Regions from separate parts of the Bacillus sp. MN7755 genome, predicted to be linked through region 1. Evidence: a T-box and tRNA genes for the amino acid it is inferred to sense, from the RefSeq annotation. Region 1 holds a T-box; the other holds one or more tRNA genes.
The links. A T-box is a leader RNA that pairs with one kind of tRNA and senses whether it is charged. The one in region 1 lies ahead of ileS (isoleucine--tRNA ligase), so its partner is inferred to be a tRNA-Ile.
Positions count from the first base shown of each region.

Region 2: it encodes a tRNA-Ile, which carries the amino acid that the T-box ahead of ileS (isoleucine--tRNA ligase) is inferred to sense. The anticodon was not compared.

Region 1 is NZ_BTRL01000015.1:200,937-204,367, reverse strand. Features, by position in the region: gene ACYVEC_RS17650 (bacteriocin-processing peptidase family protein) at 1-1,328, shown strand, start outside; T-box leader at 1,421-1,660, shown strand; gene ileS (isoleucine--tRNA ligase) at 1,714-3,431, shown strand, end outside.
Region 2 is NZ_BTRL01000026.1:138,098-141,528, forward strand. Features, by position in the region: gene ispG (flavodoxin-dependent (E)-4-hydroxy-3-methylbut-2-enyl-diphosphate synthase) at 1-251, opposite strand, end outside; gene ACYVEC_RS26090 (hypothetical protein) at 416-781, opposite strand; gene ACYVEC_RS26095 (DUF1189 domain-containing protein) at 853-1,611, opposite strand; tRNA gene ACYVEC_RS26100 (tRNA-Ile) at 1,853-1,926, shown strand; gene sodA (superoxide dismutase [Mn]) at 2,148-2,759, shown strand; gene ACYVEC_RS26110 (MFS transporter) at 2,876-3,431, shown strand, end outside.

The DNA of each region.
Region 1 (3,431 bases):
AAAACCGCTCTAAAGAACAAAGTCATATGGTTCAGGCAATGAAAGAAGAGCCGCTGCATATTAATATGGAATATTTGGCACAGCTTTCAGTAGAGATGAATCTTCAGGAAGAGTTGCTGACTGAACTGGAACAATTAGCAGACGAAGTACCTGAAATATGGCGATTAGATGCGATTGCCTACGTATATGGAGCGATGGATGAAATAGATAAAGAACAAGCGCAGATTGAAGAAGCACTACAAGTAGATGGTGAGCATACAGAAGTTCTATATCATTATGCAAAAGTATTAGTGAAAAATAGAAATGCAAAAGCGATTGAAATTGCAATGAAAGTGATACAAAAAGATGTAAAGAATGAACGTATATTTGATGTATATGTAAAAGCGATAGAACAACATAAGAAATTGTCTAACATACGAGATTTTCTTCATACATTAAAAGTGAAAAAAGTAGAAAGAAGTATGGCATTTATGTATGCTGCATCTGCGGTTACAGAAAGATGGATTGAACGTCAACAAAATGAACAGCCGAAAAAATCCATATTTACGAGAGCTTTTTATCGTATGAAAAACCGTGCGAAAGAAATTTCGATTATTACTACAATCATTGATTTATATGAAATTTCCTTAAAGCTAAATTCGAAAAATAGTATGGCAGCGCAGCGATTTGCACTATTTTACGAGAATGTGGCGATGTATAAAGAAGCAGTAGATGTATTGCAAACATCGTTAGAACATAAATGGGATTACGATGTAGCGAAGCAACTTGTAAATCTTTTCATAGAGTGTGAGGGGGAAGATATGTTACGAGATGCTTCGGAATTAACGAAGCAAATGGTTCGAGAGTTACCAGATGATTATGATACCCTTCTTCTGCAAGCACAAGTCTTCTTTAAAGCAGGAGAAGTAAGAAAAGCAGAAAAGATTACCTTACAATTAACGGAGCAAACACCGTTTGTAAGTAGAGCGTTTCTTGCTTTAGGAGAAATGTATCAAAGTCAAGAAAGGTTTGAAGAGGCAATTCATGTATTGAAAAATGCTTGTATACACCATCCAAATGAAACCGCAATTCTGCTTTCTTTAGCATCTTCGTATCATGGTGCCGGACAAACGATAAAGGCAGAAAAAATAACAAATGAAGTATTAACAATTGATGAGAGTGATTTGTTAGCAAGATACGATCGTGCTTGTTATTTAGCACAGTTAAACAGAATGGAAGAGGCGAAAGAAGAGCTTGAAATTGTACTTCGTGAGGATGAGTCAGGATTTTTCGCTGAACTTATCGAGGATGATGAAAACTTAGCAGCATTGCGAGAATTTGAAAAGTAATTGTATACGAATAGGGAAAAAGAGTGAAAATATATTTTGAATTAGTTGACAATTTATTGCCCGATGGAATAAAATAGCTTTTAACAAAGTATACAAATCTGAAGACGAGAAAGAGTAAAATAGTGTACTGTTCCCCAGAGAGCCGGTATGTTGCTGAAAGCCGGTGTGCAGACGTTATTTGAAAATCATCTCCGAGGAGCCGAGGCTGAAAGTGAGTAAGCCCGGACGGATGTCTACCGTTACAAAGAACACGTATGATAGTACGTTGCTAAGTGCTATTAGTGAAGAGCTAATAGAATTAGGGTGGTATCGCGGGTAAACCCGTCCCTACTTCATAGGGACGGGTTTTTTGTGTGCTTTAAAATATTCAAAGGAGTGATTGTAGATGAAGAAAGTAGATGTAAAAGAGTCAGCTGTAGGGAGAGAAACACGTATTCGTAAACAGTGGAACGAGCAAAGCATTTTCGAGCAATCAATTCAGAATCGAGAAGGCGCACAATCTTTTGTGTTTTATGAAGGACCACCAACGGCGAACGGACTACCGCATGTAGGTCATGCACTTGGACGAACAATTAAAGATGTAGTAGCAAGATATAAAACGATGGCTGGTTATAAAGTGTTAAGAAAAGCGGGATGGGATACACACGGTTTGCCTGTAGAATTAGGTGTTGAGAAGCAACTCGGTATTTCTGGTAAACATGAAATCGAAGAGTATGGAATTGAGCCATTTATTAAGAAGTGTAAAGAGAGTGTATTCACATACGAGAAGCAGTGGCGTGAATTCACTGAAAGTATCGGTTATTGGGTAGATATGGATGATCCATACGTTACGTTAAAGAATCCATATATCGAAAGTGTATGGCATATTTTAGGGACGATTCATGAAAAAGGATTATTGTATAAAGGGCATAGAGTTTCACCATATTGCCCAAGTTGTCAAACTTCACTAAGTTCACATGAGGTTGCACAAGGGTATAAAACAGTAAAAGATTTAAGTGCAACAGTTAAGTTTAAAGTAAAAGATAGTGAAAATGAATATTTCCTAGGTTGGACAACAACACCTTGGACACTTCCAGCAAATGTTGCACTCGCTGTACATCCAAATATGGAATATGTTAAAGCGAAACAAGAAGGTCATGTATACATTGTTGCGAAAGAACGTGTGCAAGATGTATTAAAAGAAAACTATGAAGTACTATCTGTTCATAAAGGGGAAGAATTATTAAATACTTCTTATACAGCACCGTTTCCAATGAAAGAAGTTACAAATGGTTACCGTGTAATCGGAGCAGATTTCGTAACGGCAGATAGTGGTACAGGACTTGTTCATATCGCTCCAGCATATGGGGAAGACGATTATAGAGTCGTTCAAAGTGAAGGATTGTCATTCTTACATGTTGTAGATGAGAAAGGTGAGTATACAGAAGCAGTACCATTTTTGAAAGGTAAATTTGTAAAAGATTGTGACGTAGATATCGTTCGTTATTTAGCGAAGGAAGGTTTACTATACCATAAAGAAAAGTATGAACATAGTTACCCGCATTGCTGGCGTTGTGATTCACCGCTTCTTTATTATGCAGGAGAGAGTTGGTTAATCCGAACGACTGCAATTAAGGAAACATTTTTACAAAATAACGATACTGTTACTTGGTATCCAGATCATATGAAACATGGACGCTTTGGTAAGTTTTTAGAAAACATGGTGGACTGGAATATTAGCCGAAATAGATATTGGGGAACACCATTAAATATTTGGGAATGTGAAAATTGCGATCATCAATTCGCACCGAAAAGCATTGCTGATTTAAGAAAGCATAGTACGAAAGAAACACCGGAAGATTTAGAATTGCATAAGCCGTATGTAGATGAAGTGCAAGTTTGCTGCGAAAAATGCGGAAGTACAATGAATCGTACACCAGAAGTAATTGATGTTTGGTTTGATAGTGGTTCCATGCCATTTGCGCAATATCATTATCCGTTTGAAAATAAAGAGTTATTTGAAGAACAGTTTCCAGCAGATGTAATTGCAGAAGGAATTGATCAAACACGCGGCTGGTTTTATAGTTTATTAGCTGTATCAGCACTATATACAGGAAAAGTACC
Region 2 (3,431 bases), on a different contig from region 1:
AAATGAATATCAGCAACAAGTGGAATGTTGATTTGTTTTTTAATATCAGCAATAGCATTTGCTGCGCGTTCGTCTGGAACAGCAACACGCACGACTTGACAGCCAGCTTCTTCTAAACGTTTAATTTCAGCAACTGTTGCTTCAACATCATGTGTTTTTGTTGTTGTCATACTTTGTATAATTAATTCATTATTACCGCCAATTGTTAAATTACCGACTTTAACTGGACGTGTTTTTGTACGATGAGTCATTTCATTCACGAATAGATCGCTCTCCTTATAAAAGAAGTTTCTTATTTAGTCCCTTATATCAATGATAGTATACGTGATACAGGGCTACAGAAACCGAAGTGCTCGGTTTCACTTTTACTATTGTATCAGCGCCTTTATGTAATTGACAAGGATTAAGTGATTGCTTATTGATATAAAGGGAATTTATAAGACTTTCCAATTTGTATTTTTGTAGCAGATGTACTTTTGTTTAGTTCTTTAAAGTCATCAATTACCTTTTCAATAGAAGGGATTTTTTTCTTGTTAATTTGTTCGGTTATAGAAAGAACTGTTTCACCTGTTTTGACTTCAATTGTTTTATAAGTTACATTTGTTTCTTTTTCTGCTTTGTTCTCTTTATTTTGTTTTGTATCTGTATTTTCTTGTTTTATCGTTTGGGCTGCATTTGTTTTTTTATATGAACTTAACATCGGTAAAGTGCCGATTTTTATATCGTAATAAAATATATAACCAAGAACAAGCACGAATAAGAATATACCTAATCTCTTCATATTCTTCACTCCTTTGCTAGGAATATATGCTTGTCCAAAAAAAAAATGCCTATTTAGGCATTTTTTCGGTCTTATTTTTCTTTCGGTTTTGGAACTTCTTTAATCGTTAAGTATAGAACAATTAAAACAACTGCGATATAAATGAATGTTGAACCAGGTACAACGATTTTGAATAAATCCATAATCATAAAGAAGATTGTTGGAATTGTGTAGCTGTAAGCAGTTAACGTCCATACTTGCTTATAAGATAATTTACGTTGACCACTCATAGCAGAACCTATAAACGCAAGTAAAGTAATTCCTAAGAAAGTAATAAACAATTGGAATAGGTATACTAACACGCCGATAACGGCTAGTAAAATTGGATAAATACTATCGAATACAGAAATGAAATCTTGCAAATCCTTTTTCTCAAGAGATGTCCCTAATAAATCATTATAGGAGTATGTTTGTGTTTGACCATTTCCTATAGAAACTACTTTATCTTTTAAAATAAATAAACCAGTTTTATTTTGATATTTTTCGATATCTGTTGTATTTGGATCAAATACGAAAAGAGCATCTCCCTCTTCTTTTTGAATAGGTTGTTCAATATCAGCTTTTAGTTCACCATTTTCGATTTTAAAATCAGGTAAATCTTTTTCAATTGCTTGATTTACCATGGTCACACTATCTTGGATAAAGCTACCGTAAAAGAATGTTCTTGGGATAGTAGTGATTAGACAAAGTAGCATAATATACAAAATGGTTTTTCCGATTTTTTGAAAACGGAATAGCGCCATATCTTTAGGCGAATATACGCTTTTGGCTAATTGGGTAAATATGGACATAGATTCACTTCCTTTATGTATGTATAAAATCATTGTAACGTAGGAATCTAGGGAATCTCAAGATATATTATATTTACATATAGTGGAGATAACTAAATTTCTTTTATTAATTTTCTTCTTTTAAATGAGAAAAATACAATTGACACTTTTCTTTTCTATATGGTAAATTTATCTTACATTTCTTAAAGGATATATCCGATAGGAATTCCTTTATTTGAAGTATTGTTACATACATAATTGTGGACCCTTAGCTCAGCTGGTTAGAGCAGACGGCTCATAACCGTCCGGTCGTAGGTTCGAGTCCTACAGGGTCCATATCCATTTCACATGTTTATTATGTCAGCAGGAAGCTTCCTTGTAGAAGGGAGCTTTTTTTATGAAATATATGAGCATTTTAATTGAAAAGAAGTGGGAATTTTGCTACTTTAATGATAGCAAGACAATGTGATTTATTTGTTTGCACCCTATGGCAATTAGGGTAGAATGAAGTTGTATGTCACTTAAGTGGCAATACATAAACTGGGAGGAATATAACAATGGCAAAACACGAATTACCAAATTTACCTTATGCGTATGATGCTTTAGAGCCTCACTTTGACAAAGAAACAATGAACATCCATCATACTAAACACCATAACACGTACATCACAAACTTAAACGCTGCTTTAGAAGGTCATGCAGAATTAGCTGACAAAAGCGTAGAAGAATTAGTTGCAAACTTAAACGAAGTACCAGAAGCAATCCGTACAGCAGTACGTAACAATGGTGGTGGACATGCTAACCACACATTCTTCTGGACAATCTTATCTCCAAACGGCGGCGGACAACCAGTAGGTGAACTTGCAACTGCAATTGAAGCGAAATTCGGTAGCTTCGATGCATTCAAAGAAGAATTCGCAAAAGCTGGCGCAACTCGCTTCGGTTCTGGTTGGGCTTGGTTAGTAGTAAATAATGGTGAGTTAGAAGTAACAAGCACGCCAAACCAAGATTCTCCTCTAACTGAAGGTAAAACTCCAGTTATCGGTTTAGATGTTTGGGAACATGCTTACTACTTAAATTACCAAAACCGTCGTCCAGACTACATCGGTGCATTCTGGAACGTTGTAGATTGGAACGCTGCTGAAAAACGTTACCAAGAAGCAAAATAATTGTAATAATGATAGAAAAAGCTAGGAGAGTGCTCCTAGCTTTTTTCTATGCTTTCCTTTTACATAATTGGGCTTGTCTTTGGAAGACTAGAACATGAAGTAAAGGAGAGTTGTGTATGAAGTGGAAACATATAATTGGTGACGTTGAAGTGAATCGGGATTTAGTGTTATTGCTCCTTATTGGAGGTTTATACACGCTCGCAATTTCTTTATCGAATACGTTTGTTAACATTTATTTATGGAAACAAACACAAAATTATGTGAATCTTGGCTTGTATAATTTGGCCAGCGTTGTATTACAGCCTCTCACATTTCTTATAGGTGGGAAATTAGCGAAGCGTATTGATCGCTCAATCTTGTTAAGAATAGGCGTAGGAACGTTAGCGATTTTTTTTATCGTTGTTTTAGTAGCCGGAAAAAGCGCTTCTCACTATATTTTATTAATGGGGGCTCTTTTAGGAGTTGGATATGGTTTTTACTGGCTCGCGTTTAACTTATTAACATTTGAGATTACAGAACCAGAAACAAGAGATTTCTTTAACGGGTTTCTTGGACTTCTTACATCCTTCTCTGGCATGATTGGACCGATAGCAGCTGGATACACAATTTCGCGTATGGAAAAATGGAGTGGCTATACGGTCATATTCTTTCTTTCATTAGTGCTATTTGCAA